DNA from 2 places in the Paenibacillus sp. MMO-177 genome. Region 2 is predicted to be linked to the other one. Evidence: predicted binding sites of a transcription regulator. Region 2 holds the regulator's gene; the other holds the start of a gene.

Region 1 (15,804 bases), on a different contig from region 2:
TCGTGTTTGCTTTTTTTATCTTTATAGGGTTCGGAGATGTCTCGCTGCTTGGCATTATCAAATTTGCGGCCGCGTTATTCCTCTCGGGTCTTATCTTTATCTTCTTCTGCGTGATGGCCGGCTGCTTGTCCTTCTGGCTTGGCAATACCGAAGGACTAAGCTTTCAATTATTTAACGCGCTGCTCACCTTTGCCACCTACCCTACGGGGATCTTCAAAGGCTTTGGCCGAATTATATTATTTACGGTGATCCCAGCCGGCTTCATAAGCAGTATGCCGGTATCGTTCATTCGCGAGATCGACTTACCTTTCGTGTACGGGGCTCTTGGCATGGCAGCTCTCTTATGCGCCGGAGGAATCCTGCTCTTTTATAGAGGTTTAAGAAAATACACCTCGGGCAATATGATGGGACTAAGGCGGTAATGGGAACAAAATATTCGACATACGTAAGATATAGATCAAACCACCGGACATGTCCAGGGTTTGATCTTTTTGCTTAAAGCCGCTGCTGCGTTAGAATCCCTAGCCGCTTTGTTTACATTGAGCCGACTGATAACAGGTACGCTGTCGGGTTATTTACACAAGCGCTTCTAAGCTTCTGCTTTTAATCTTCTTTCCAGAACAAACGGTCCAAATGGCAAAAAAGCGGCCAGTATTGCTCCCGCAATGCGGATCATCTTCCATTTGAACAGAACTGCCATCACCGCAATCGCTACCAAATAAACAGAGAATAAGAACCCGTGAATACCGCCCGTAACCGCAACGGCCTCCGGACTATCGAACATGTATTTCAAAGGCATCGCTATTCCCAATAGAACTAGAAACGAGATGGCTTCCAAATAGCTGATCCAGCGAAACCATGTCCGGACAGATTGCTCCATTCCTACACTTCCCTCCCTTGTCTTCCATCGAGTCTATTACGTATGCCGCCTGCACTACGTTTCCGTATATATCAAAAATTCGTGTCCATTCCATGACCAAATATCTCTTTGCTTTTCTTCACGTGGAGCGGATTAACCACAGCGCACGTAACATGCTGTTCTCTTAAAAAATGGGCCAGGTTCAGCCGGTAGTGCCGGTCGGTTCCATGCCAACGATGACGTCCTGGAACCCTTGCTCCGTCGCAAGCTTTCTGAACCAGCTAACGAACATTTCGAAGAAGTTCTTGTCCAAATACGGCTTTGTATAGAGTTCTTGTCTTGAGCTGACGACAAAAACTTCTACACAATAAATAAAAAAAGCCGCTGTTTATGCGACTTTGATTGTATAGATGTTGTTGTCGTCCGACAAGAAAATAGTCTAGTTTTCCCCTCAAGAGTCCAGCCCATTAATCTTTGTTATAGAAGTCTTTTTGTGTACAAATATTTATATTATTGGATAATTCATTATATAATTTGTTTGCTCGAAAGACGATTTCATTCCCAGTCGGGTTATCCCTTAACAGGGTACCGAACAATTCCCGGAATCGGCGGTTATATCGAGCAGCCATTGTAGCTTGTATAAAGCTCCTGTCGACGAATTTGCTTGCAGCAACGAGTGACTCTTTGCTATTCCTCCTATGATTACTTATTAGTTATCTAATCGACGGTCCCATCGGCGAACCGACCAACCTTTTTCATAACAACCATCCCCTCGCTGAACTAAAAGTGAAATACGCTTCCAGTCACCAGAAGTTGCACATAACTACCTTTTACTTAAACAACAAACCGGCAGCGGATCTCTGATCTGCTGCCGGTTTTGCGAGAGTACCTTCTACTGAACACGGGCCTATATAGCTTAGTCGTTGTATGACTCTTATATATTTTCTGTCTCATTTGCTTATCTAAAAGTTCCAATGGCTAATATAATCGGTCTCAATCGTAAATATTACTCACACTGCCAGACGAGAAGGAGGTGAGATGTGGGCGTGCTTTGTTAAGGCCGGAAAACTTCCTGACCGTTTAGAATCAATCTGTAGCTGATGTCGGCTTTCAGCGAATCCGATACGGCACAATATTTTTCCTTGCCCATTTCAATGGCTTTCCAAATCCGGTAATCCGGAATTTCCCCTTCAACGCGGAAAATCAGCTCAATTGCGGTAAAGCCGGTCGGATTCTGCTCTTTCCGGGTGCCGTCCGTTTCGATCTCAAGCGAAGCGATCTGACCAAGGAACGAATCCAGAATCATGGTGATGTCAATGCCGATACAGCCGGCCAGTCCGGCCAGCAGCAGCTCCATAGGCGTCGCGCCTTTGCCGTCGCCGCCGTATTTCGGCGTTGCGTCCATTCCTACCGGATAACCGGAATCCCCGACTGATGTGAACAAACGTTTTCCATTCCATGTTGTCATGACTTTCATGATGATTACCCGCTTTCTGTATTTTAATGCTCCTGAAGTTGATTGATAAACTTTCTGGATCTTTCGGACTTCGGATTCTGAAAAAATATCTCCGGCTCCTGCTCCTCCACGATCACGCCGCCGTCCATAAACACGATACGGTTTGCGACCTGGCGGGCAAATTTCATTTCATGGGTGACGATGACCATCGTCATCCCATCCCGGGCCAGCTGGCGCATAACCTCCAGCACCTCCCCGACAAGCTCGGGATCAAGAGCTGAGGTAGGCTCGTCAAACAGCATGATCGCCGGCTCCATCGCCAGCGCCCGAGCAATGGCCACCCGCTGCTGCTGGCCGCCGGAAAGCCTGGAGGGATATTCGTCCTTCTTAACCAGCAGCCCAACCCGGTCCAGCAATCGTTCGCCGATCTGCACGGCTTCTGCCTTCTTCATCTTCTTCACCGTCATCAGCGATTCGATCACATTGCCAAGCGCCGTCTTGTGCGGATACAGGTTAAACTGTTGAAAAACCATTCCCGTGTGACGACGGATTTCCCGAAAGCCGGCTTGTTTCTTCTTGGAGGGCATGGCCGCCTCCACCCGAACGCCATTAACCTCAAGCGATCCGCCGTCCAGCTCCTCAAGCCCGTTCAAGCTCCTCAGCAGCGTGCTTTTTCCGGAACCGCTTGGTCCTAGCAGAACGACGATTTCTTTAGGGGCTACGCGCAGGTCGATGCTTTTCAAAACCTCTAAACCGTTAAATGATTTGGATAGTCCTGTCGTTTGAATCATGTTTTGCTCCACCTCAAGCCTTTAATATACTTTGGACAGCTGCTTCTCGACCGCATTCAGAATGGCCGAGAACACCGTGCTCATGATCCAATACATGGCGGCGATCCCAAGAAAGAAAGGCATGTAGACGTAATATTGGGCGATCAGCAGCTGCGCTGAGCGCAGCAGCTCGGTTACCGTAATGGCGGACACCAGAGCCGTCTCTTTCAGCATGCCGATAAAGGTATTGCCCATAGGCGCAATGGCCACCCTGGCCGCTTGCGGAAGAATAATCCTTCTCATCGTCATCCAGCCCGTCATGCCTGTCGCATAAGCGGCCTCCGTCTGACCTTTGGGAATCGACTGAATCGCCCCTCTAAAGGTTTCGGACAGATAGGCACCTACGTTAATGCTCAACGCCACATAGGCTGCTGTCAGCGGCCCCAGCGTAATCCCGTAATCGACAAGTCCATAATAGACGATAAAAATTTGAACGAGAAGCGGCGTTCCGCGAATAATGGATACATATACGCGGGCGATTCCGCGGATCAGCCGGTTACCCTTTAATCGGGCAATCGCGACTACCAAGCCGATAATAAGTCCGAAAAACATGGATATAACGGTAACAAGCAGCGTATAATAAGCGCCTTTAAGCAAGAAAGGCAAGTTATCCCATACCAGATTCATTGTCGTTTGAATCCCCTTTTGATTCCTTGGTTAAAACGAGAAGGCCATGGCAGAATACGCATTCCTCATGGCCTTGTCCTTTTCACTTTTCTTACTCCGCCGGCGGCTCTTCCCCAAACCATTTTTTGAAGATGGCCTTATAGGTACCGTCAGCTTTCATATCGGTCAAAGCCTTATCGAGTGCGGCCAGGAATTCCGGATTGTTTTTGCGGACCGCGATACCCGCCTGGTCGGATTTGATCGCGTCGCCTACCGCTTTAATTTTAAAGCCGTTTTTGTCTACAATTGGTTTCAAAGCGTACAGGTTGTTGATCGTGGCATCGATCCGGCCAGCATTCAAATCCTGCAGGGAAGTAATCACATCGTCATACGTTTTGATCTTGAAGCTCCCAACCTTCGGCAGCACTTCATTCCGCAGATAGGATTCATCGTTTGTGCCGAGTCCTACGCCGATATTTTTTCCTTTAAAGTCTTCCAGCTTCGTGATCGAGTTATTATTCTCTTTTACGATGATTTTAACTTGATTCGTAATATACGGCTGGGTGAAATCAATTTGCTGCTTGCGTTCATCGGTAATCGTAACCTGGCTTATAATGGCATCGATTTTGCCGGCCTGCAGGCTAGGGATTAATCCCGAGAATTCCTGCGGAGCAAACTCGACTTTAACGCCGATACGTTTGGCAGCTTCTTTTGCAATGTCGGCATCAAAACCATCGATTTCCTTGTTGTCATTCAAGAAGTTGTAAGGCGCGTAAGTACCCATTAATCCTACTTTTATAACGCCAGCTGTTTTAACCTTGTTCAATAAATTATCTTCATTTCCGGCATTTGCGGAGCTGCCGCCGCTCGCGGCTTCATTGGCAGGAGACGAGGTTGGCGCATTATTGCTTTTATTATTAGAACCGCAACCGGCCAATGCCAGAACAACGAGCAATACGACGGACAACGTTAGAAAAAGAGTATTTCTGGATTTCTTTTTGGTTAACATGCTTTTCTCTCCTATGTCTTTAATCTGTATAAACTATAAATTAAACGCCAAGCAGACCGAAAAATTCAAACCTGGCAGTCTCAGCGGCAAGCTGCTCAGCCGTTTTGGATTCGATCCCGCTGCCTGGCGGGGCAAACCCAAGCAACCAGCGTGAAATGACGCCTTCGATCAAGCTCATAATCATCGTGGCGCGGAACTCGGCATCGATGGAACCCGGAAGCATCCCTAACTCGATTGCTCTGCGGATGTTAAGAAGAAAGGCATTCTCCAGAGCGGCTCTTGTCTCCCCAATCGCATGACGGATGGTTTCAACGCCTCCACCGCTGCCAAGAATAAGCTCTATTAAATACCGGTTAGACTCCGCAAACCGAAACAGCCTTTCGAGCAGAGCTTCGGAGGCGTGTACCATGTCCTGTACGGACCCTGCTTCCCTCCGGTATCCTTGGCCAATGACGTCAAGCAGCTTTTCCCTTCCCTCTTTCACAAGTTCCAGCGCAATCGCTTCTTTGCTTTTGAAATACCAGTAAAACGTCCCTTGGGCTACACCGGCCTCAGCGACAATATCGGAAATTTTTGTAGCGTGATAGCCGTCCTTAGCAAATCGCTTTAAGGCGATTTGCAGAATATGTTCTCTTCGCTCACTATTGATTTGGGCTTCTTTCTCTCCGTTCAATCTGTTCCCACCCCCACCCGATTGACTAGTCAGTCAGTTAATGATTAAATCCTATAGGTTTTCTATGATATTGTCAAGCATTTATGCATTGCTTTGTTACGCAATCGATATCAAGCGCATAAAGCTTGCTTTATTGTTAGGTTTTACCATTCTGTCAGCCATTATTCTTGCCTATTGAAAAGACCATGTGATATAGCTTCGTCCAGATGATATTCGGTTTACGCCTAGCTTCTTCCCTTCTCGGACGACAAGAACTTCTATACCTACTTGTTAACGCAATGAAGCTGCCGATTGTGCCGGCAGCTTCGTCCTAGTTGCTTAATTGAACTCCCTCTTTCGTTAGTTCAATCACTTATGATATTACCGCTTCATTCTGCAATCTCGTGATAATTTCATCAACGGTTTTTTCAGGGGTTAATTCAGATGAATCTAACCACAGTCCAATTCGAGGTGTTTCATTTCGTAATACACTATCTAACCCTTCAACGGTCCAAACACCATAACCTTTCTTTGAACGAATAGATTCCCTTAACGTAACAACCGACGAGTGCGGGCAAAGCACCACCACATATAGAGGGCGGCTTTCGATATAAGAGATAAAATCATACAGCAAAGGTCCAATGACGACATCTTGAACTACAACCGTAAACCCTGCTTCGTGATACGTCTCCGCGGATAGTGCAGCCAACCGATATCGTAGGCGTAGCTGATCCAATTCTTCACTTCCCGCGTCTGGACGGACTTCTTTACGATTATGCACAATCATTCTTCGGAAAATATCTCCCCGCAAATGCACCGATTTCTCAAATCGTTCGGAGAGTAGCTGCGCCACTGTTGATTTTCCACTTGCCATTATCCCGGTAATTAAAATAATGCTGGGACCTTCCGACAACATAGGAGCGTCATCCTTTTCTTTTTACCTGTATTGTACAGGGAAGAAATAACTGATCAAAGGGCGAATTTCGCCAGTTGACATTAAACAACCATATTTGCGATTGCATAAAACACAAAAAAAAGCCCGAATCCACAGGGGATTCGGGCTTTGACATTATAATCGATTTTAGTGACATTTTATCTTACGAATTGTGACAAAAGATAATACAGCGGACATTTTACACTCACACTGGTCTTTCTTCTTATGAATTAATTACACTTGCTATAGCCGCAGTTGCTGCATTGCTTGCAGCCTTCGATATTGATCAGCGAAGCCGATCCGCAGGATGGACATAGGTCGCGAGAGGTCACCTCGCCGTGCTTGTGCGAATCCTCCGCAGCCGGCGCTGCAGCAAAGGCTAAGGCTGGAGCCGCTTTGACCGGCTCATAAGCAGCCGCCTGCTCGTTGGTACTCTCGATATGAATCTCCAGCGCCTTCGCAACCGCGTCCGCAATTGATTCTACGCGGTTTGCTCCAAATCCGATGGCGCCGGTGCCGCCAATGCCTTTAAGATGTTTGATCAGCAGCTTCACTTTGTTGCCGTGATCACCGTAACGCAGGAACAAGGAGCATACGCGGCCAAGCGCTTCCGCCATTGCAAATACGTCGGAACCTGCTTTGCCTACGTTCAGGAAGATCTCGCCTGGCGTACCGTTCAGGTCGTTAATCGTGATATAGGCCATTCCAAACGGCGTGTTTACTTTATAAGTTGCCCCGCGAAGAATTTGCGGACGGCGTTTGTATTGCTTGTCGAAGTCCTGCTCCGCCTGAGGCGATACCTTGGCGTTAAGCGTCGTATTCAGGGTCTCGAGTTTATCTTCTTCTTTTACCGCTTCCGCTGCCGCAGCGGCTTCGCCCGCCGCATCCGGCTTCGCGTCGTCCTTCTTCGTCGACAATACCTGTACGTCCCGGCTGCCGTCGCGGTAGATCGTGACGCCTTTGCAGCCCAGATCAAAGGCCATCTCGTACAGCTCTTTTGTTTCCTCAACCGTAAAGTCGCTTGGACAGTTCGCCGTCTTCGAGATCGAGCTGTCGACCCAGCGCTGAATCGCTGCTTGCACGCGGATATGATCCTTCGCCGACAAATCCATCGCCGTTACGAAATAATCCGGCAGCTCTTCGCCAGGATGCGCGTCCTTCCATGCTTGCGCGATTGGCACCAGCTGCTTGTCGAAGCCGAGGCGGCTTTGACGGAAATATTCGAAGGCAAAATAAGGCTCGATGCCTGTCGACGTCCCCACCATCGTACCGGTGCTGCCTGTCGGAGCCTGCGTAATGACGGTAACGTTGCGCATTCCTTTAGCCAACACCGCTTCGCCTACCTCCGGGAATTCCGACACCATGTTTTTCATAAAGCCGCTTTGCAGAAACTTCTCCGCGTCAAACGCTTCAAACGAGCCTTTCTCCGATGCGATCTCCGCGGAAGCGAGATAAGCCTCTCGTGCCATAAAACCGTATATTTTATCGAGGAACAGAAGAGATTCCGGACTGCCGTAACGGACGCCGAGCTTGATCATGAGCTCGGCAAGACCCATCGTGCCAAGGCCTACGCGGCGCTCCTTCTTCTGATTCTTCTCATTCTCTTCAAAATGATAAGGGGTTGTATCAATGACGTTATCGAGGAAGCGAACGGACCACTGGGTTACCTTCGCAAGCTCTTCCCAATTCACGTCATGCTTGCTCTCATCGTAAAATTTGGACAAGTTAATCGCCGACAGGTTGCAAACTCCCCAGCCCGGCAGCCCTTGCTCGCCGCAAGGATTCGTGCAAATAATCGGGTTGAAATACCAGCTGTTCGACATCTGGTTGTAGTACTCCATAAACACTACGCCAGGCTCAGCCGATTTCCATGCCGACTCAATAATGGTGTGCCATACATCGCGCGCGCGAACCGTTTTATAATGAATAACCTTCTTGCCCAGCTTCTTCCAAGCCTCCAGATCGCCGTTCCACAGCTCGTCATAATCGGCTTCCTTGGTATCCGGGAATACGAGCTCCCAATCCAAATCTTCCTTCACGGCTTTCATAAACGCATTGCTTACGCATACCGACAGGTTCGCATTCGTCACTTGCCCCATCGTTTGCTTGACGGTAATGAAATCAAGCACGTCCGGATGCCAGTCGTTAATCATCAGCATGAGCGCGCCTCTTCGGCTGCCGCCCTGCTCGATCAGGCCGGTTGTATAGCTGAACAGACCGCCCCAGGATACGGCACCGCTGGAGGATCCGTTAACGCCCGCAACGACAGCCCGTCTAGGACGCAGCGAAGACAGGTTAATCCCCACGCCGCCGCCGCGCGCCATGATTTCCGTCATCTCGGACAGAGTTGTCATAATGCCGCCCCGGCTGTCCTTTGGCGAAGGAATAACGTAACAATTGAACAGCGTCAATTCTTCGCTCGCGCCGGCACCGGCAGCAATGCGGCCGCCCGGAACCAGCTTCCAGTCATCCAGAATGTAACGGAACCTTTCCGACCAGGTACGCTGCTTCTCTTCACTTTGCTCAACGCCAGCCATGGCGCCTGCCAGACGGTCCCACATCTCTTCCGGAGTCTTCTCTATAGTAAGCGTGAGCTTCTCCACGCTGGATGTAACCGTATCCCCGCTTCTTAGCTTTACGGTCACTTCATCGCCGCTGCGACCGATCACTTCCCCAACCTCTTTGGCCGGGAATTTTGGATCATCCTTCGTCAGGACCAGTACGACATCCCCTACTGCCGTATTTTTTGTGTCCGCGTTTTTCCAAGCATAGCGGTCCAAAAATATTTTTTCGCTAAGACCTTCCAATTTCTGCGTCATTGCCATCCGATTGGTCCTTCCTCCCATGTCCCTTATATCGTATACACACCTCTTATCGCATGTGTCGGGCACCATATATTGTGTGTACTGCTTATTATACTATACTACATATCGGTATCCACAGCTGTTTTTACCTATTTCGCCGCTTTTCTCCGCTTACATTGGCCTTTCTCTTTCTATAGCTTGTCTTATCGCTAATTTTACTGCTTATTTACTAAGATTTGATGAAAAAGGCCATACTAGTGACAACTATCTCTATTCGCAAAAAGGAGCTGCCTATCGTGACCTTTACTATGAATGATCAGGCGAATGTGAATCCCGCCTCTACGGAAGCTAATACGGTCCGGCGCAAGCTTCATCCGCTTGTAGACCTGCAATGCGACCGCACCTGGTTCGACGAGCTTCAGAACCGGGTCGCCAAGAATGGTCCATGGGACGATTGGACGCTCTATCAGCTGACGATGGAAGCCGAGCAAGCCAAGCGGGTCGACAGCTTCGAGCAGCTGCAATGCTTACGCACGCTCCCGTCCTTCGAGCCAATGCCGCATCAGGTGGATACGGCACGCAAGGTTGTGCATGAGATGGGCGGCCGGGCTATTCTCGCCGATGAAGTCGGACTTGGCAAAACGATTGAAGCCGGATTGGTCATCAAAGAATATATGGTCCGCGGTCTCGTCCGGAAGGCTCTTATTCTTGTTCCGGCTTCCCTCGTCTTGCAATGGGTGAGAGAGCTGAATTCGAAGTTTGGCATCTCGGCCGTCGCGCAAAAGAAAGAGCATACCTGGCAATACGACGTCGTGGTTGCTTCTATAGATACGGCCAAACGCGATCCGCACCGCGAGATTATTCTGGGCCAGGATTACGACATGATCATTATTGATGAAGCGCATAAGCTCAAAAACAAAAAGACGACAAATTATCAATTTGCGCTCCAGCTTCGCAAAAAATATTGCCTTCTTCTGACGGCTACTCCGATTCAAAACGATCTGGATGAGTTATATAACCTTATTACGCTGCTAAAGCCCGGCCAGCTGGGCGGTCAAAGCGAGTTCGCGGCCAACTTCGTTGTCGACAAGCGTCTGCCGAAAAACGAAGATCAGCTGCAGGATGCGCTGTCCACCGTCATGATCCGCAACCGGCGCGGAGACGGCGGCATATCGTTCACCAAGCGCGTCGTGAAAAACATTCCGCTGGAGCTGTCTTCCGAAGAGAAGGCTCTCTATGACGCGGTTACGGCCTTCGTTCGCGACCGCTACAAGGAAGACGGCGTCGATATGATGAGCATGCTTCCGCTCGTTACGCTGCAGCGCGAGGTATGCAGCAGCCGGGATGCCGTATTTATCACGCTTGTTAATCTGTTCAAGAAAACGGCCGAGGATTCTCCGATCCGTCCGAAAATTTGGGAGCTGGTCGAATTTATCAAGCAGATCAAAGCCAATACGAAAGCCGAAAAAGTGATGGAGCTTATCCAGCAGATTAATGATAAGGTCATCATTTTCACCGAGTACCGGGCATCACAGGAATATTTGCTGCAGTTCTTCCGCGAGCATAACATATTGGCCGTACCGTACCGGGGCGGCATGAACCGCGGCAAAAAGGACTGGATGATGGATCTGTTCCGCGGCCGCGCCCAGGTGCTTATCGCAACAGAAGCCGGCGGCGAAGGGATCAACCTGCAGTTCTGCCACAACATGATCAACTTTGACCTCCCCTGGAATCCCATGCGCGTCGAGCAGCGGATCGGCCGCGTTCACCGGCTTGGACAAAAGGAAGACGTCAAGATCTATAATCTGTGTACGCTCGGAACCATCGAAGAGCATATCGTGAACCTGCTGCATGAGAAGATCAATCTGTTTGAGCTTGTCATCGGGGAACTCGATCATATTCTCGAACGGTTCGAATCGGATGCCGGCTCCATCGAACAACAGCTGGCAAGAATGCTGCTCGAATCCGAAGGGGACGCCGTTCATCTGGAGGAAAGGCTGAACCGCCTGGGCTCCACCATATCCAAGCTTCGTGAAGAGACGGAAATGCCGGAGACGCCTCAAGGGCCAACCATCCTTGCACAGATGACCGAGCTGGGACAGAAAGTCGAGGTGAGACCGTGAATTCGAAGCAGGTTCACAAATACGTACAACGGTTCCTGGAAGCCACCCAATGCTCTATTCTGGAAAAGTCGCCTGCTCACTTCAAGGTTAAGCTCTCCCCCGCGGCCGACCGTGAACTAACGAACCGCCCCTTCTATTGGAGCTTTGTTGACCGCACGGGCTCCGAACCGGAGACGATGACTTACCTGTTCGTAACCGACAAGGAGAAATACGAGGAGGAGCTTGCTGCTCCGGCACCAACACCAGGCCCGGCGACTACTGCCGTGGATGCGGCGTTAAACCGCTCCTTCGGGTTCGTCAACAACAATTTGGCGAACGGTATTCGTACGCCAAGGGAAGACCTGTATTTCGGCTCCCGCAAGCTGGAGCAGCTGTTTGGCGCAGCCAAAAACTCCGGCAGCTACGTGAACCTGTTTCAGGAGCCTGAGCGACGGTCCAGCACTCCGTTCCAATCGACACCATACACCGCATGGCTTGGCGTAAATATGCGCGTCGAATTCGCTTGCGACAGGAAGCGCGAGGAAATTCACAGCTACGGCGTCTCTCTGGCAACGGGACTCGTGGTCGAGAATTTCTATGACCGCCTTAAACATTTGAAGCTGACGCCGCGGCTGCCCTCGAACATCCATTTGACCCGGAACGGACTGTCCTACGCCAAGGCACTGGGTGTTATCGAGACTTCGCTTGAACGCAAGCTCCGAAATTACGACTATACCTGGGCTGCGGATGCTGCGGCAAGGCTGGAGGAAGAGCTCGATAGGATCCGGCATTATTACGATCCGATGATCAAGCATGCGGAAGAGAATGCCAAGGAAGCCATCGAGGAGCAATTCAACCAGCGCCAGACCGAGATCAAATGGCAGTATGAGCCGCGGGTGACGGCTTCCGCCATTAACTGCGGTATTTTCCACCTGGAAGGCATTGAATAGCGACAATCAGACGGCATTCGCAGCAATACGCCAAAAATAGAACAACCGCATTACGTACGCCCGCGACAGGTTCCAACAGCCTTCTGCGGGCTTGTCCAATATAATGAAACCATGTCAGAAACGGATGCAAAAGAAAGAAAGGATGTGCCAGGGTGAAAAAGTGGATTCGACAAACGGTTATAGCCGCATTAGTGGTGTCAACGTTCCTTGTCACGGCTCAAAGCCTTCAGGCGGAATCAATGTCGTCCGTAACGGCTCAACAGGAAACGGAGCTCCAATCCACCGTACGAGGCTGGATGGACGAGCTTGCGAAATTGCCGGAATTCAAAGCGTGGATTCATGCCGAATTTACCGTGTCGCCGCTTGGTCCCGGCACGCATAGCTGGATTGCGATTGTGAAGGATAAAGGTCAACCGGCCGGATACTTGGTTATTCAGGCCAAGGAGAATGGCGGGTTTGCGCTTGGGGAATACGGAACGGGGGAATACTTGTTTGACCGGACAACGCTGCGGCAATCCCTTGCGCAGCTTGAGCTTCACTCTTCCTTGCCTGGTACGAACCAAGCTTTGTATATCCACCCTCTGTTAGCCGTCTGGAGCGTAAACGGTACCGCTGAGGATACGTATCTGGACGGAATGAGCGGGGAATGGGTCCCGCTGCAGCATGCTACCTGGCAAAAAACCGCCAAGTCGGAAGAAAAGCTTGCTACACGTTATGCGCTAGAAGGAAAATCCTTGATCAAGAGAGCCGTAAAAAGCCGCTCGTTTGATCCTTACAGCGAGATGCCATGGCTGACCAAAAAACCGATCGCCGCATCCCCTGAAGATACCAGCATCGTGCTCAAAGCATTAAGTTCCAAAACGCCTCTCCGTTTTACGGCAGAGCGATATAATAAAGAAATGCTTTATGTGTGGTCGGTAACCGGGTATCACAACTGGGGCGACGGCAATGTCTATGCCGCTCTGGAAACAGATGAGCTCGGCAGCAGCACAAGGTATATTCCCCTCAAGCTTCTTGCCGAGCTCGGTCATTTCTATTACTAACGTTCCGTACGTCCCTTCCACCACAACAATAGGCTAGCCCCGCCCCATCCGAACCAGCGCGACAGCCAATGCTCCCTTGCGGCTTTGGCTGTCGCCTTGGCTGCTTTACGTTCGTCCCTCGGCGTCTCGATGTAGTTCACAAATTCCACGGTCATATATTTTATCAGATCATGTCCATTTGCCACTGCCCGATCACCTCTTCGGTTTTTTTGTTACTAGAAGTTTGCCCGGAATGTCCCGATCATAAACATGCATGAGTTTTCCTTCAATAAGCCACGCTATCGATAGCTGCTTTACACGCAAGTCTTGGGCATAATGAAGGAGGAGTTCAAATTGTTAGTCATGCGGGTTGCCGTTTTTATGTTTATCGGCTTGCTTAGTCTTGCGCCGCAGCCGTCAGCTGCCCTGGCCCTTCCGGAAAACAAACAGCAAATCGTACATGCACCTGAGGACGGTTGGACGATGCCTTCGGCTGTCGTGTTGATTGATGCCGGGCACGGCGGAATTGACGGAGGAGCAACAGCCGGAAATACGTTGGAAAAAGATATAAATCTGGCCATTGCCCAGAAGCTGTACATGCTTCTTAATAGTCAGGGTATTCCGGCCGTACTGAATCGTACGGGTGATTATGCGCTTAGCGAAGATAACCGGTGGCATGTGAGCAAATCGCGCCATAAGCGCGATTTGTCGCAACGCCGCCAGTTAACCGATGAGATTGAGACAACCATGCTCGTTAGCCTTCACGTGAACTGGACGAAGGACAAATCCAAGCATGGTCCGCTTGTTCTGCATCAGTCTACCGGCGAAAGCGCGCTTCTTGCTTTTTGCATACAGGATACGCTGAACAGACAACAACACACCGCCTTCTACCCGAGAGAAGGCAAACCTTTCTATTTGCTTCGCAAAGTCGATCAGCCTGCTGTCATTGTTGAAATGGGCTTTATCAGTCATGAAGGCGACCGGACGATGCTTACCAACCCTCGCGAGCAGCTTCGCGTTGCCACGGCGATCGCCTCAGGGATTCGGCAGTATAAATGGATCACCAGATGAAGCAGGAACCAGATCCGACAGCTTGACGAATTGAACTTGGCCGTCTGATTGCATCGCAGGAATGGATGCCTTGAGGACGGCTGCGGTTTTTTTGCCAGGAGGACCCACATGGCCAATAACGATGCAAGTATCATGGGATTCCAAATGCTTCTTCGCAATCGTCATTTGTTTCGATACATGCTGCTCCGTATATACGTCATCAAGGAATACGTTGTTCGCGAGTGCCGGTACGCCAAGCTCTTCCGTCACTTTGGGCACAACGGTCTTGAATGTCGTACGGCTGTCAAGGAAGAATAATCCGCGCTCCTTGCAGACCGAAAGGACGATGCGCATAATCCGTTCGTCAGCCGTAATTTTGGAGCCCATATGATTGTTCATGCCTACCGCATACGGAACGTTGTCAATGGCCTCTTCTACGCGCTTCCTGATCTCGGCATCGCTGAGATCAGCCGTAATGGCACCTGGACCCAGCCAATTTTTTTGCCCTTTATTTGGCTCCATCGGCATGTGCACAATGACATCATGCCCAAGTCGATGCGCTTCTTCGGCGTCCTTTTTGGTCGTTGGCATAAACGGCATAATCGCTACCGTAAATTTAACGGGCAGCTGCAGCATCTCTTCGGTGCCGTTCATCCCGTTGCCGAAATCATCGATTACAATCGCGAACTGTCTTTCGGACTTCGCTTGTTCTTCCTCAGCGGCTATTGCTTGTCCCGCACCGGCGGGCATCAATAACACAAGTGCAATGATCCAAATGACAGCTGCACTTTTAGATTTGTTCACGTCATACACCCTTTCCCTTTTATCTCCTTCATTGTTTGTCCAACCGAGGAAAAATATGCTGAATTTTGCAACTTTATTAGGTGGGTTGACGAATGAATCCCGTGCATGCTACCATAAGGGACGTAATAAGGCATGCGGTCGTGGCGGAATTGGCAGACGCGCTAGATTCAGGTTCTAGTGGTGTAACAGCCGTGGAGGTTCGAGTCCTCTCGACCGCACCATACATAAAGGGTTTCAGCGCGTGAGCTGAAGCCTTTTTCTTTTTCTTAACTAATTCTCAACAAACTGCTTGACTCTTCTCACTAGATAATGTTATGATGTTTTTCGTTGGCAACAACATTTGCGGTCGTGGCGGAATTGGCAGACGCGCTAGATTCAGGTTCTAGTGGTGTAACAGCCGTGGAGGTTCGAGTCCTCTCGACCGCACCATACATAAAGATTCAGAGGTTTTGGTCAGTCTAGCAATAGACAACCAAAACCTTTTTCATGTACCCTGGCCCAAAAAAAAGCAGGAAACCCTGCGTAAACAGAGTTGCCTGCTGTACTTATACTTGTTATTCAACAGAACCGCGTTCGCTTGAGGCAAACTCAAAACGGTAATTGCGGCTCAGCTTGACGACCCGTCTGTTGTGACGACGGATGACAACCGTTGTATCATCCCATGCAACAACGATACCAATCACGTCGTTTACTTCCATTTCGTCCCGAACGACACGGACCTTTTCG
Region 2 (15,804 bases):
AGACGGCGGATGCGAAGGCGATTGCGTTCCGCTCCGAGAGCCCATCGGATATGACAGTCAGCACCCGTTTGCTTGCCGCTTCGGCTCCGAAGCTCGTAACGGCGGATGGGCTTAAGGCGGACTATGTCTATGATGAAGCCTCGGGGACTCTGCTCATCCGCCATTCCGGCAAGCCTGAAGGCGTATTGGTGGAAGCGGCCTGGAACTAAACGATGAGAGTTGCGCCGTGCAGGCTGTTGAATTATCTCAACAGCCTGCTTTAGTTCCATAAGGTCCCTAAGGGGACCTTATTTGTCTTTCAACAGCTGTTTTCGTCCCGTTCTTGCACATTTTGGTAACGTTAAGGTCCCTCGGGGACCTTATTGCCTCATTTAGCCAGTAAGTTAACCGTCATAAGGTCCCTTGGGGGCCTTATTTGTCCTCCAACAGCTGTTTTTCGTCCCGTTCTTGAATATTTTGGTAATGTTAAGGTCCCTCGGGGACCTTATTGCCATGCTCAACCGGCTATTTAACCGGCTTTAGGTGCTTTATCCACGCACCCTCTCACCGTTTTGAATGTCCGCTTTTCTCGACAAACAAACATCTGTTGCGATTCCAACCGGCAATTTTTTACGCTGCGAAAACATTTCTATGAAATGGAATTGATGCTTAAGCCCTATAGTAGTGCTAAAGGAGTTCAGAGAGAAAGGTGAGAGACAATGACCATTGCTGTATTGGACCGTCAACCGCAAGAGAGGCAAGTCGAAGCGGCTGTTCCAACCTCAACCCGCCTGTTGGAATTTATCCGCAAGGCGCCGATAATTGCAGCCTCCAGTTCTTGCAAAGACACCATTGCGTTGTTCAAGCAATATCCGGACAGTGAATGTGTAGTTATAGCCGGTGTGGAGATGGACAAGGACAAGCCGGTAGGGCTGATGATGCGCAATCAATTTTTTATGCGGCTGAGCCAGAGGTTTGGCGTAGATCTGTATTATGAAAAGCCGATATCGGAGTTGATGGATCAATCGCCGTTGATCGTGGATCAGGCGTATTCTCCGCAGCAATTAATCGATAATGCCTTAAAACGCGACGACAGCGTTCTGTATAACTGCGTTATTGTAACCAAAGACGAGCGGATTATCGGCATTCTGACCGTTTCGGATCTGCTCCGGATGTCCAGAAAGCTTCAGCAGGAAGCGGTGGACGCACAGGTAAAAACAATCAACAGCGTTGGAAGCCGGGTGAAAGAAATCGATGAGGCCGTAAGCTCGGTGCGTCAGTCGGCGCTGCAAGGGAAACAGATTTCCGCAGATATGGTGGACTTGACGTTAAGCGGCAAGAATCAGTTGGACAAGGTGACTGCGGCCTTTGGCAAGCTTGCCGCGAATTCGATGCAGCAGGAGCATCGGATGAATGAGCTGCAGGCCGAAGCGGGCTCCATCAGCCATGTCTCCAAGCTGATCAAAGAGCTGGCGGATCAGAGCAACCTGCTTGCCATTAACGCTTCCATCGAAGCGGCGCGCGCAGGCGAGCATGGCAGAGGTTTTGCGGTAGTAGCCGGTGAGGTTATGAAGCTGGCCAGCGAAACGAAGCGTTCCGCCGAGGCGATTACGACGCTGACGAAGACGATTGTTGAAGCGATTGCGCAGACGGCTTTGCTTGCGCGTGAAGGCAGGGAAGAGGCTGTTGTCAGCGAATCCTGCGTTCAAGAAGCAGGCAGCGTGTTCAGTCACCTGTTCCAAGCATCGGCAAACAGCAAGAATAGTACCGAGCAAATTGGCAAGCTGTCAGAGCAGGCTTATCAGCAGACGGTGCACGTCTCCAAGGAGATCGATAAGCTTCTGGGGTCCTATTTTTAACACGGAATTTACAAAACGGCAATACCCGATTTACAAAAGGCTAGTAGGATAGATACGTCAGAGCTAAAAACGCAATGTATGGTTATTCAATAGGTTACCCATTTTTACTACGGTTATGATTCGAAATGGATGGCCAAGCCTCAGTATGAAACTCGTTCATCTGGGGCTGCTGTTCATTATCCATGTATATACGGAGGAGAACGATCATGCAAACGACTTTATTGCAGACGCAGCCCTTAATCAACATTAACAAACTGAATTTGTATTACGGAGCTTTCCATGCCTTGAAGGATGTATCCCTTACGATTCCCGAGAAAGCGATCACGGCTTTTATCGGACCTTCCGGCTGCGGCAAATCGACTCTTCTCCGGACGCTTAACCGGATGAACGACATGATCCCTGGCACAAGAATTGAAGGCAGCATCGCTATTGGCGGAACGGAAATCTACTCAAGCGACGTAGATGTCGAGACTCTTCGCAAGAAGGTTGGCATGGTGTTCCAGCAGCCCAATCCTTTCCCGAAATCGATCTACGACAATGTAGCGTACGGTCCGCGCCTCCATGGGATTACAAACAAGAAGCAGCTGGACGAGATTGTCGAGACAAGTCTGAAGGCGGCTGTACTGTGGGATGAAGTGAAGGATTATTTGAAGCGCTCCGCGCTCAGTCTCTCGGGCGGCCAGCAGCAGCGTCTTTGCATTGCACGCGCTATTGCGGTAAACCCGGACGTTCTGCTCATGGACGAAGCGACTTCGGCGCTTGACCCGATCTCCACGCTGAAGATCGAAGAGCTGGCGCAAGAGCTGAAGGACCGGTATACGATAGTTATGGTTACGCATAACATGCATCAAGCGGCTCGCGTTTCGAATCAAACGGTATTTTTCTTAAACGGCGAGGTTGTGGAGTTCTCGGAAACGGAGAAGCTGTTCTCCAATCCTAGCGACCAGCGCACGGAAGATTACATTAGTGGACGTTTCGGCTAACACAAGGGGGAAATGTATAAATGATGACCACAAGAAAAGAGTTTGACCATGGCTTGGAGCAGCTTCATAACCTGCTCGTTGAGATGGGAACATTCGTAGAGGAAGCGCTTGTTGATTCGATGAAGGCGCTGAGCGGTACGGATATCGAGAAAGCAAGAGCGATCATTAACAATGACCAGCACCTTAACCATCTGGAGGATCAGATTACAGATCTGGGCTCTAAATTGATTGCGACGCAGCAGCCGGTTGCAAAGGATCTGCGCCGGATTCTGGCCGCGTTCAAGATCGCATCCGATCTGGAGAGAATGGGCGATCTTTGCGTAAACATTGCGAAGTTTGTTATCCGTCTTGAGGGCCAGCCGTTAATCAAGCCTTTGATTGACCTGCCTCGGATGGCGGAAATCGTGCAGACGATGACATACGAGTCCATTCAATCCTTTGTACAAGAAAACGTGGATCTGGCTTACAAGCTGGCGGCGGAAGACGACCAGGTTGACGCGCTTTGCGCGCAAATCTCGCGGGAGCTGCTGTCTCTTATGATGGAAAACCCGCGCAACATCTCGCAGGCGACAGTTCTGAACTTTGTTGCCCGCAATATCGAGCGGATCGGCGACCATGCGACCAACATCGGCGAAAGCGTCGTATACCTGGTGACGAACAAGCGTCCTGATTTGAACACTCAGCACAGTATTTAAGAAGTTAGAAGAAGCCTGTTATCCGAGTTTCTCGGGTACAGGCTTTTTATTTTTGCCGGGCGCCGGCGAGGAGATTGCTTCATAAATATGGTATGATAGAGGGTAGAACGATTAGGTGAGGTGCCGGAATGGACAAGTGGATATTAATTGATGGCAATAGTATCGCAAACCGTGCCTTTTATGCGATGCCGCCGCTTACGAATTCAGCAGGCTTACATACAAATGCGGTGTTTGGATTTACGACCATGCTGCTTAAATTGCTGGAAGACGAGAAGCCGACCCATGTGCTGGTTGCATTCGACGCGGGTAAAGTGGTGTTCCGCCATGAAGGCTATACAGAATATAAAGGCGGCCGCGCGAAAACGCCGCCGGAGCTGTCTGAGCAATTCCCGGTTATGAAGGATTTGCTGAAGGCATTCGGCATTTCGCAATTCGAGCTGACCGGTTACGAAGCCGACGATATTATCGGCACGCTGACGCGTCTCGCCGATGAGCAGAACGTTGAGACGCTTGTTGTGACGGGCGATAAGGATATGCTGCAGCTGGCTTCGGATAACGTTACGATTGCGATTACCCGCAAAGGGATCAGCGAAGTTGAACACTTCTCCCCGGCTGCCATTGAAGAGAAATACGGGCTGAAGCCCATGCAGATCATCGACCTGAAGGGGCTGATGGGCGACGCATCGGATAATATTCCGGGCATCCCAGGCGTAGGCGAGAAAACGGCGCTGAAGATGCTGCATGAGTTCGGCTCGGTAGAGGAAGTACTGGCGAATACGGACAGCCTCAAAGGCAAGATGAAGGAAAAGGTGGAAACGCATAAAGACGATGCGGTCATGAGCAAAAAGCTTGCGACGATCTTCCGCGAGGTACCGCTTGAGCATAGCGCGGAAGATATCCGTTACGAAGGCTACCAGCCGGCTACGCTTGCCGATGCGTTCCGCAAGCTGGAATTCAAATCGCTTATTGAGCGGCTCGATCTGAATGGCGCAGGCGCGGAAGGCGGCGAGTCGGCAGCTCCCGCTGTAGAGCTGAACATCGTCGTTATTGAATCCGATAATAACGGTGAAGCATTGAAGGACATGCTGTCGGCGCTGCAAAGCGCGGAGCATGGCTTGTATGTGGAAGCCATCGGCGAGAATCCTCATCAGGCAGATGTGCTGGGACTTGCTGCAGCGGTAGGGGATACGGCTTATGTGGTGCCTGTAACGGCGCTTCAACAACCGTTCGCGGCGGAGCTGCGGCAATGGCTGGAGGATGCGGACAAGCCTAAAAACGGTTTCGATACGCATAAGACGGAGCTGGCGCTTGGCTGGAGAGGAATCGAATGGCGCGGCGTTGCTTTTGACGTGCAGTTAGCCGCTTATCTGCTCGATCCGACCGATACGAACTTGACGCTAAACGCGTTGTGCGACCGTTATGGTCAGTCTTCGGTGCCTCATGACGAAGCTGTGTACGGTAAAGGCGCCAAATTCAAAGTGCCGGACAACGAGACGTTATACCGCCATCTGTCCGTCAAGGCGGATGCCGTCCGCAAGCTTACGTCCCTGATGCGCGCGGATCTCGAGAAACGAGGCATGAACGAGCTGTATTTCGAGCTGGAGCAGCCGTTGTCCGTTGTGCTGGCCGGAATGGAGCGCCAAGGCATTAAGGTGGAAAAGGCAGAGCTGGAGCGTCTCGGAAGCGAGCTTGAGAGCAAGCTGTCGGCAGCCGTTAGCGAAATTTACCGCTTGGCCGAAACGGAGTTCAATATCGGCTCTCCTAAGCAGCTTGGCGAGGTATTGTTTGAGAAGCTGGGACTTCCCGTCCAGAAGAAGACGAAAACCGGCTATTCGACAGACGCGGAAGTATTGGAGAAGCTGGCTCCTTATCATGAGATCGTTCCGTTGATTCTGCATTACCGTACTTTGTCCAAGCTGCAGTCAACGTATATTGAAGGTCTCCTGAAAGAGGTTCGTCCCGAAACGGGCAAAATCCATACGTATTACCGTCAGACAATCGCGGCAACCGGGCGTCTCAGCAGCCAATTCCCGAATCTGCAGAACATTCCGATCCGGCTGGAGGAAGGCCGGCAGATCCGCAAGGCGTTTGTGCCGTCCGAGCCCGGCTGGTACATTCTTGCGGCGGACTACTCGCAGATCGAGCTGCGCGTTCTTGCCCATATTTCGGGCGATGAGCGGTTAAAGGAAGCTTTTATCCACGACATGGATATTCATACAAAGACGGCGATGGACGTGTTTGGCGTATCGGCTGATCAAGTGGATGCGAATATGCGCCGCTCGGCGAAGGCGGTTAACTTCGGTATCGTATACGGCATAAGCGATTTTGGCTTATCCCAGAACTTGAATATTACGCGTAAGGAAGCCGCTAGGTTTATCGAACAGTATTTCGAGGTGTTCCAAGGCGTTCGCAAGTACATGGACGATATTGTTATGCAAGCCCGCCGCGATGGATTTGTGACAACCTTGCTGGAACGCCGCCGTTATCTGCCGGATATTAAGGCCTCCAACTTCAATCTCCGTTCGTTCGCGGAGCGTACGGCGATGAATACGCCGATTCAGGGCACGGCAGCCGATATTATCAAGCTGGCTATGGTGCGCATGGATGAGACGCTTCGCGAGCGCGGGCTGAAAAGCCGTATGCTTCTGCAGGTACATGACGAATTGGTATTCGAAGTTCCGGAGGAGGAGCTTGAGCTCATGAAGGAGCTTGTCCCAAGCGTGATGGCTGGCGCCTTGAAGCTGGACGTGCCTCTGAAGGCTGACGTAAACTACGGGGTCAACTGGTACGAGGCGAAGTAATAGGCTGGCGAAAGTTTCGCCTAAGCAACGGGATTGTCAACTATCCTGTCCCAAGCGAAGTTTCGCGATGATTGGGCTTGGGATGGCTAATGCTATCCCAAGTGAGGCGCGAAAGTTTCGCCTGAGCAACGGGATTGTCAACTATCCGTCCAAAGCGAAGTTTCGCGATGATTAAGCTTGGGATGGCTAATGCCATGCCAAGTGAGGCGCGAAAGTTTCGCCTGAGCAACGGGATTGACAAAACTATCCCGTCCCGCAGCCCAGCCGAATCAGGTATAATGGGTTTGAGGTGAATAACGATGCCCGAATTGCCAGAGGTTGAAACGGTCAGAAGAACATTAATCGAATTAGTCGCAGGCAAGCGAATTGCTTCGGTAGAAGTGAAGCTGCCTCGTATCATACAACGCCCGGCGGAACCGGAGGCGTTCGAAATGGCGCTTGCCGGCCGGACGATCCAAACGGTTGAGCGTCGCGGGAAGTTTTTGAGAATTGTCATGGACGGTCTCGTGCTTGTCTCCCATCTTCGGATGGAAGGACGCTATGGCGTATTCCCAAGCGACGAGCCAGTCGAGCTTCATACGCATGTTCTGTTCCACTTCGATGACGGAACGGATCTGAGATATAAGGATGTACGCCAATTCGGCACCATGCATCTGTTCGAGCCGGGAACGGAATTCGAGATGAAGCCGCTAAGCAAGCTTGGTCTCGAGCCGCTGGAGAATGAAGCTTTTACAGCGGATGTCTTGAGAGGTTTGCTTGGAAAAAAATCAGGCCTAATCAAGCCGCTTCTTCTAAATCAGGAATATGTCGTCGGGCTTGGCAATATTTATGTGGATGAGGCTTTGTTCCTTGCAGGCATTCATCCGGAACGGACGGCCGATTCCTTGAAAAAGGCGGAATGGATACGTCTCCATGAGGCGATCGTATCGACTCTCGCGAAGGCTGTCGCGGCAGGAGGCTCATCCATCAAATCCTACGTGAACGGGCAAGGTGAAATGGGGATGTTCCAGCACCAGCTGCTCGTGTACGGCAGAAAAGACGAGCCTTGCACAAGCTGCGGCAGATTAATCGAGAAATCGGTTGTAGGCGGTAGAGGGACGCATACCTGCGCCAGCTGTCAGCCTTTGCCGAAGGCACGCAAAAAGGCTGTCCCGCAGGTTTAATGCACCGTAACGATTTCCCCGCATATGCTATTGTTGTTACGAACAATAGGCGGATGTCTAGAAAAGCGCGTCGGCGCAGCTAGAGACATCCGGTTTGCGGGGAGGGCTGCGGGGTGTTCGCGCATTTTGCTTCTTTGCTGGTGCTTGCTTTTGCCGTCAGCGTGGACGGCTTCGGAGTAGGCGTGACATACGGATTGCGGCGAATAAGAATACCGCTCTTGTCGGTTGTCATTATCGCTTGTTGCTCAGGTTTGGTCATTTTTTTATCGATGATGGTTGGTTCATGGATTACGGGGTATTTGTCGCCTTTTGTGGCTAAGCTGATTGGAGCGGTTGTGCTTGTGGGCATTGGTACATGGGCGCTGTTGCAGCTAAGGCGGAGCGGCCGTGAAGCGGAAGCTGCCGAGGGTCAGGCCGAAGGTGATGCGGATCGTCCGGCGGTGGCCGATCAGGAGCAGGTTGACCGAACACATCCTGTTCTTGTCGTGATCGTTGAATTGAAGCGCTTGGGATTGGTTATACAAATATTGCGGACTCCTCAAGCCGCCGACGTGGATAAGTCGGGAACGATCTCCGCGGCAGAAGCGTTAATGCTTGGCGTAGCCTTGTCGTTTGACGCATTTGGCGCCGGAATCGGAGCGGCAATGATCGGATTATCTCCTTTATTGACACCCATTATGATTGCTGCGGCGAGTGCTTTATTCCTGCTTGGCGGAATGCGGTTCGGCTTCCGGTTCTCGAACTGGAAAGGCATGCAGGCGGTGTCGGTGCTTCCGGGCATTTTATTAATCATAATCGGCATATTAAAGCTGTTATAGAATTACACTGGCAATACGCAGGATTTACTTGAATGGGGTGAAAGCTAATGAAGATCGGTTTAACCGGCGGAATCGCTACCGGCAAAACCACCGTTGCTGCCATGCTGGTAGAACGCGGTGCGATGCTGGTCGATGCTGATCAGGTTGCGAGAGAAGTTGTTATGCCCGGCGAACCGGCTTTAGAGGCGGTCGCCTCTGCGTTTGGACAAGCTGTTATACATACGGATGGAACTTTGGATAGGAAGGCATTAGGCGGCATCGTGTTTAACAACCGCGATTTGCTGGCGAAGCTTGAGAATATCCTGCATCCGGCAATACGAAACCGCATGCAGCATAGGATCAGACAATATGAAGAGCAGAATCCACGGCAATTGGTTGTTGCGGATATCCCTCTTTTGTTTGAGACGGGCCAAGAAATGCTGTATGACGGGATTATGGTCGCGTATGTTCCCCGGGAGCTTCAGTTGAAACGGCTGATGGAACGAAATGGACTTGCGGAGGAAGAAGCGGAAAGACGCATTGGACTTCAAATGGATATTGAGCAGAAGAGAAGCCGTGCGGACTGGATTATTGATAATAGCGGTTCACTTGACGAAACAAGGCGGCAGGTGGACGATTTTTGGAATATCAAGGGTTTGCCATGAAGTGGCTGATTCGAAAAAGAGTGCTGCTTCTTCTGCTCATCGGCTTCATTGGCGTCTTATTTCTTAATTCCACTTGGCTTGCCCGGATGATGTATCCGATTCAGTACAAGGAAGACATACGCGCAAGCGCATCGAATTATGGTGTTGACCCGCATCTCATTGCGGCAATTATCCGGACGGAGACGAATTATTCAACCGGACAAGTCTCCAAAAAAGGAGCGCTAGGTCTCATGCAGATTATGCCAGATACGGCTGACTGGATCGTGCAGCAGGCAGATTTCAAGAATGTCACAAGAGATATGCTGCAGAACCGGCCGGATGTCAGTATTGAAGTTGGGGCATGGTATCTGCAGTCGTTGCACAAACAGTTCAAGCAGAATACGGTAGCCGTTATCGCAGCTTACAACGCTGGTCCCGGCAATGTCAGAAAATGGCTGGATTCGGGCAAATGGGATGGAAAACTGGAGACAACGGATCAAATACCTTATGGGGAAACCCGCCACTATGTACAACGCGTTATTTATTATTATAATAAGTACAAAGATCTTTATCCTGTTATTTAACTTGGACAAGAAGAAGCTTTGGCTGTCCGCCGCTTCAGGACGAACAACCAAAGCCTTTGTTATACATGACTAATGAAATTATTGTTGGCGGCCAGCAAGGGATTGTTCTGCAATTTGCACCAGGCGGCGAGTAATGTTACCACCGATGTAACCTGCGTCTTTAGTAAGAAGGTTGCCGTAGTAACCGTCTTGCGACAACGTAATACCCAGCTCTTGAGCGACCTCATATTTCATTTGGTCCAGTGCTGCGTTAGCTTGTGGTACAAGCAGTTGGTTGCTGTTGCTGTTGTTGTTCGAGCTCATTGATGTTCACCTCCTTGCGGTTGGTAAATGTATTATGTGCGGAATTCGCAACTTCATTCAGGTAACGACTGGAAATTTCTTTTGAAATAAAAACAGGATTCGGAAGGAGTGAAAAAAATGAAATGCCCTTACTGCGATTTTGCCGGTACGAAAGTGCTTGATTCCAGGCCAGCTAACGAGAACAAGTCCATCCGCAGACGGCGTGAATGCGAAAAATGCAGCCGCCGTTTTACGACCTTCGAGATGATTGAGGAAACTCCGCTTATTGTGATTAAGAAAGACGGCAGCCGGGAGGAGTTCAGCCGCGATAAAATTTTGCGCGGTTTAATCCGTGCATGCGAGAAACGTCCTGTCTCGGTCGAACGGCTCGAGGTCATCGTCTCCGAAGTGGAGAAGGAGCTCCGGACAACAGCGCTCGCGGAAGTCGAAAGCCGCGAGATCGGCGAGATCGTGATGAGCCAGCTGTATCCGGTTGACGAGGTGGCGTATGTTCGCTTTGCCTCCGTATACAGACAGTTCAAGGACATCGACATGTTCATGAAAGAACTGAACAGCTTGTTATCCAAACATCCAATGAACAATTAATTTTGTGCGCGAATAGTCCTCCCTTTATGGGAAGGGCTATTTTTGCATCTATAACAAGTGAGGAGTGGGAACATGTTAAAAATTGAAGCCTTGGATCATCTTGTGTTGACCGTGGCCAGTATTGAGAAGACGGCGGCTTTTTACGAAAAGGTGCTGAATATGGAGGTCATCGTCTTTGGCGATAACCGAAAGGCGTTGCTATTCGGCCGGCAGAAGTTCAACCTGCATGAAGCGGGCAAAGAATTTGAACCGAAGGCAAGGAATCCGCGTCCGGGCTCAGCGGATTTCTGCCTCATTACGAAGACGCCGCTGGATGAGGTTATTCGCCATTTGGCTGCTTGCGATGTGCCAATCGAAGAAGGGCCGGTCCCCCGGACAGGGGCTGCAGGAACCATAGTCTCGGTGTATTTTCGCGATCCGGATGATAATCTGGTGGAAGTATCGAATTATACATAATTTCTTGCATACGGCTATGTGGGTAACAGCCGCTTCAGAATGATCATCGCCAGCAAGCGCCTCATACTAAGTTTAAGGATCTGGGCAGTAAGGAATTCGGCAGCGCTGACGTCAGGGTACACGATCAGCTTGTGAAGACTGCCGATCCTCATGCGAAAAATTGGACGAATTGCAATGCGTTTATTGTACAACGAAACGAGCAGGAGACAAGAAAGCGCATTGTCGAAAACAAGAGATTTACGATACAGGGATTCGGCTAAATGAAGCGATTGTAAAAAAGGCGAGCAAAATGATTGACAGCGTGGAAATGACTGTGCTATCATTTTGCTTGTCCGGGGCCATAGCTCAGCTGGGAGAGCGCATCGCTGGCAGCGATGAGGTCAGGGGTTCGATCCCCCTTGGCTCCACCATAATAAACAATCAAACCACGTCATTGGACGTGGTTTTCTGTTTATTATGGTGGAGCTTTCCAAGGGGGCGAACCCGGGTTCAGTCCGCGCGGACGGAATGAATGATTAACTACGGAGCTAAAACATCCAATGCAGGAGCACGGCGTTTGAATCTACCGCTAAGAGTCTTCGTTTGAGTAAGCATCGTCAGCCATTCAATAAGAGATTCGGACATCCCGTGATGAGCAGACAAGCATTGCGCAGTCGGAATCCCCCTTGGCTCCACCATAATAAACAATCAAACCACGTCATTGGACGTGGTTTTCTGTTTATTACGGTGGTGCTTTCCAAGGGGGCGAACCCGGGTTCAGTCCGCGCGGACGGAATGAATGATTAACTACGGAGCTAAAACATCCAATGCAGGAGCACGGTGTCTGAATCTACCGCTAAGAGTCTTCGTTTGAGTAAGCATCGTCAGCTATTCAGTAAGAGATTCGGACATCCCGTGATGAGCAGACAAGTATTGCGCAGTCGGAATCCCCCTTGGCTCCACCATACATAAACTTCAAACACGCGAATCCGGCGTGTTTTTTGTTTTGGCAATGTTGTTGGCGAAAGAGCGAACCCCATAATGTTCGAGCATCATTTCCAATAACATCCAGTGTTTGACATGTATATTATAGTACTATATAGTAGCAATATGACAAACAAAAGATCAAGCATTTCAAACAAAGATATCGTCCTGCAGACCGCATCGACCTTATTTCTAACAAAAGGCTTTCAAGTGACAAGCATGGACGAAATTGTTGCCCTCAGCAAAGTTTCAAAAACCAACATTTATTACCACTATAAAAGTAAGGAGGAACTACTGTTAGCAATTGTCGACCAATTGATCTCGCGATATGAAGAACGAATATCCCGTACCTTGACGCAAGACATGTCCATTCCTGCAAAAATGGAGCGATTATTTCGAATCCTCACGGAGGATAATGAACAAATCGATTATGTTGGTGGATGTCCGTTCCTGACACTTTATACGCAGACTTCCCATTCCTCTTCGGAAGCGAGAGCTAAAATAAAAGCATTCTTCGATAAACAACTACAAGTTGTTGAGAAGCTGCTGGAAGAAGGCATAGAAAAGAAAGAATTGAGCCGGAATCTGCCCGTCCATGAGACAGCGGCATTGATTGTCACCTCCATCGAAGGAGCTCTATTCCTAACCAAGGCCACCAACAATCCAATGCTAGCTCAGAATCTTATTCAAGCTTTTACTTCGATACTTAAGTGATTAGTTACTTAAGTCATTTTTTTGCACTAACTAGCACTGATCAGTACTATTAAAGAATCGAAAGGCAGATGATTCAATTGAAAATATTTCTGACTGGCGGGACGGGTTATATCGGTAGCTCAGAATCTTATTCAAGCTTTTGCTTCGATGCTTAAGTGATTAGTTACTTAAGTCATTTTTTTTGCACTAACTAGCACTACTCAGTACTATTAAATGAATCGAAAGGCAGATGATTCAATTGAAAATATTCCTGACTGGCGGGACGGGTTATATCGGCAGCCATATTCTTGCCGAGTTAATATCCAAACATCACGACATTATTGTACTCGTGCGAAGTCTTGATCGCTTTCAACATACCCTCGGGCGGTTACATTTGCTTGAGGCGCAACACGTTACTGCAGTAATAGGAGATTTGTCGAAACCGAAATTAGGGCTATCCGCGAACGATTACAAACGAATACAAAATTCCGATATTATAATTCATGCGGGCGGTCCCATGAATATTGAGTTAAGCCAGACTGAGGCAGAGCAAGCTTTTCTTAATCCTGCCATCGAATTGGCCGAACTTTCCGAAAAAATCCATATGAAGAAAGGATTGAAGCAATTCATTCATGTTGTTGGCTATATGAGTCCATATAACGAGCAAAATGCTATTCACAATCTGGATGCCGTTCTTGAGAAATCTCCCCCGTATGAGAAGATGAAATTTCAAGCGGACTCCTATATACGAAAAGCACTAAAACCGTTAGGCATTCCGCTGTCCACGGTTAATCCCAGTACCGTCATCGGCCATTCTTACTCGGGAATTACGGAGCAGATTGGAGGTCTTAGTATACTGGTAGATTCTGTGAGAAGGAATCTTATGCCACTCGTTCCAGGAGGCAAGGACTACTGGCTACCGATGGTACATATTGATCATGTCGCATCATTCATTGTTAACTTAGTGCAAACAAAGGAGCTTGCCAGTAATACGTATTTTTTATTGGATCCCAAGCAGGATAGTCCGTCGATCCGTTCATTGATCAGGCAAATTGCGATAGAGATGCGAGCGGCGCCGCCTTTCGGCACAATTCCGCTTGCTTTGTTGAAGTCTTTATTAAGACTTGGCATCGGCAAGCGATTGGGAATTCCCAAAGAATCGATGGATTTTCTCGTGAAATCGGAATTCCCGGTTACCTCGAAGTTTGAACTTGAGCGCAAGAATGGGGTACGGACATCCGTTGTTCCGACCACGCTTCCCTACGTAATCGCCGATCTTGATTTCCGGTTAAGCCACCCCTCATCCGAGCACCACGAAGGGTTCGTGCAACGCAGAAGATCCAAACTGATTTCGTTGGAAAAAGAGAATCACGGTACACCGGTTATTTTTCTGCACGGAACATTCAGCGGGGCCGATTGTTTCGTTCCAATAGCGAAACAATTGAATGATGTCAATACTTGGCTGGTGGACCTTCCCGGATTCGGTCATTCACCGCGTCATCATCATCCTTCTCTGATGGACGGCTATGTAGAGGCTGTGATCGAAATGATTCACGAGCTGAATCGCCCTGTTATTTTGATTGGTCATTCCTTCGGCGGACTAATCGCTGCTAAGGTCATGGAAAGAATTGAGCAGCAGATCAGGCAACTCTTGCTATTGCAGCCCGTACTGCATCCCATTCATCCCAAATATAAATATGCTGGTGTTACCAGGTCGATTATGAAACTTATATCTCGCTCCGCGTTCAAAAAAACACTGCTGAAAGCCAATGATTTTATCGCGGATAGCGAACGATTGGATCATTACTCGGACTACGTCATTCATGATCTGCAGTCGGCCCGAATTCGTTCTACCAACGCAATGGTCATGTCAGCGTTAACGCAAGTCCAGTCTTTCCAGCTAAAACCTGAATTATGGAACTCCCAAAAAGTACGAATCCATTGGGGTGACCGGGATGCAGCACATCATATTCCGGAACGATTCAAGCACATCGATACAACCTTCATCCCCTATGGTCATCAATACCCTTTGGAAGCTCCGCATCAGGTGGCTGAGTGGCTTCGTCAAGTATTGGATCTTGAGTTGTCATAGAAGCATATACTTCGGACTATTTTAAAGAACGAAAACAGCTCACTCTCCGATTAGGAACGAGCTGTTTTTTGTTGGTCTTTGATGTTAATTTTTCAGCCACCAGTTAACTTAAATGTCAGCGACGATAGTGCGAAATCAAGCATAACGGTTTGCCGGAAACGGTAGGCCAAGATGCTCTCTCAAGGTAGAGCCGGTGTACTCCAATCGGAACAAGCCTCGCTTCTGCAAAATGGGGACGACCTGCTCGACGAAATCCTCCAATCCGTCAGGTAACGAAGGCGCCATCAGCATAAAGCCGTCAGCAGCGCGGTTTCGGAACCAATATTCTAAAGTGTCGGCAATCTTCTCCGGGGTACCGACCAGATGGTCGCTGCTGAACGATCCGGTGAGCAGGGAGTAAACCTCGCGAAGTGTCGGATTTATCCGGGAAATAATCGGCTGATGCTTCAAATAATCGGTTTTGGTCATCGGTAAGCGATCTAGTCCGGCATCTTTGGCACGGTCGTCTAGTGAAAAGCCGTTGAAATCGACGAAGCCTTGGAAATAATCGGATAGAAAACCGATGCCTGTCTCTTCGGGAATGAGGGACTCTAGCCGGCTTCTCTTCTCTCTCGCTTCTTCTTCCGTAGAGCCGATAATAGGAGAGATGCCTTGCAGAATATAAACTTGATCTGGATTCCGTCCGGCAGCAGCCACTTTGTTCTTGAAGGCATCATAATATGCCTTCGCTTCATCGAAATCGTACTTGATAGAGAAGATGACTTCTCCTATCCGGGAAGAGAGTTCTTGCCCGGAATTGGAGACACCGGCTTGAACGAGTACGGGGCGTGCTTGCGGGGAACGGCTGATATTCAGAGGACCTTCTACAGAGAAGAACTCTCCCTTGTGCTGGAGCCGATGAAGCTTGTTGCGATCAAAGAACACTCCTCTCTCCTTGTCGTAAATAAAAGCATCGTCCTCCCAGCTATCCCACAATCCCAGCACCACTTCCAGGAACTCACTGGCCCTTCGATAGCGGAATCCATGCTCAAGATGTTCTTCGGCACCGAAATTTCTCGCAGTGTTGCCTGATAAATCGCGGGTCGTGACGATGTTCCAGCCAGCACGACCCTTGCTAATATGATCGACGGACATCAACAGACGAGCAAGGTTGAAAGGCTCGATGTAGGAGGTGGATGCTGTGGCGACAATGCCGATTTGCTCTGTG

The links. Region 2 encodes NrdR, which represses ribonucleotide reductase genes. Its sites were predicted from a motif close to AACACNATATATNGTGTT; they were not measured.
Region 1: a site for NrdR is predicted at 9,233-9,250, ahead of WFK81_RS10915 (adenosylcobalamin-dependent ribonucleoside-diphosphate reductase). Genes of this name have one in related genera too.

The regions. Positions count from the first base shown of each region.
Region 1 is NZ_JBBCUR010000002.1:1,142,951-1,158,754, forward strand. It holds gene WFK81_RS10870 (ABC transporter permease) at 1-422, shown strand, start outside; gene WFK81_RS10875 (DUF3817 domain-containing protein) at 590-880, opposite strand; gene WFK81_RS30970 (hypothetical protein) at 1,051-1,188, shown strand; gene WFK81_RS10885 (OsmC family protein) at 1,914-2,336, opposite strand; gene WFK81_RS10890 (amino acid ABC transporter ATP-binding protein) at 2,360-3,106, opposite strand; gene WFK81_RS10895 (amino acid ABC transporter permease) at 3,128-3,772, opposite strand; gene WFK81_RS10900 (substrate-binding periplasmic protein) at 3,864-4,760, opposite strand; gene WFK81_RS10905 (TetR/AcrR family transcriptional regulator) at 4,801-5,433, opposite strand; gene WFK81_RS10910 (AAA family ATPase) at 5,786-6,328, opposite strand; gene WFK81_RS10915 (adenosylcobalamin-dependent ribonucleoside-diphosphate reductase) at 6,577-9,171, opposite strand; gene WFK81_RS10920 (DEAD/DEAH box helicase) at 9,459-11,273, shown strand; gene WFK81_RS10925 (YqhG family protein) at 11,270-12,202, shown strand; gene WFK81_RS10930 (hypothetical protein) at 12,355-13,245, shown strand; gene WFK81_RS10935 (YqzE family protein) at 13,242-13,430, opposite strand; gene WFK81_RS10940 (N-acetylmuramoyl-L-alanine amidase family protein) at 13,588-14,295, shown strand; gene WFK81_RS10945 (divergent polysaccharide deacetylase family protein) at 14,260-15,024, opposite strand; tRNA gene WFK81_RS10950 (tRNA-Leu) at 15,213-15,299, shown strand; tRNA gene WFK81_RS10955 (tRNA-Leu) at 15,421-15,507, shown strand; gene WFK81_RS10960 (hypothetical protein) at 15,633-15,804, opposite strand, start outside.
Region 2 is NZ_JBBCUR010000005.1:206,351-222,154, reverse strand. It holds gene WFK81_RS19200 (hypothetical protein) at 1-209, shown strand, start outside; gene WFK81_RS19195 (methyl-accepting chemotaxis protein) at 699-1,838, shown strand; gene pstB (phosphate ABC transporter ATP-binding protein PstB) at 2,045-2,821, shown strand; gene phoU (phosphate signaling complex protein PhoU) at 2,845-3,516, shown strand; gene polA (DNA polymerase I) at 3,645-6,317, shown strand; gene mutM (DNA-formamidopyrimidine glycosylase) at 6,617-7,480, shown strand; gene ytaF (sporulation membrane protein YtaF) at 7,594-8,298, shown strand; gene coaE (dephospho-CoA kinase) at 8,346-8,942, shown strand; gene WFK81_RS19160 (lytic transglycosylase domain-containing protein) at 8,939-9,505, shown strand; gene WFK81_RS19155 (alpha/beta-type small acid-soluble spore protein) at 9,584-9,808, opposite strand; gene nrdR (transcriptional regulator NrdR) at 9,926-10,393, shown strand; gene WFK81_RS19145 (VOC family protein) at 10,466-10,849, shown strand; tRNA gene WFK81_RS19140 (tRNA-Ala) at 11,184-11,259, shown strand; gene WFK81_RS19135 (TetR/AcrR family transcriptional regulator) at 11,909-12,526, shown strand; gene WFK81_RS19130 (alpha/beta fold hydrolase) at 12,756-14,597, shown strand; gene WFK81_RS19125 (LLM class flavin-dependent oxidoreductase) at 14,733-15,804, opposite strand, start outside.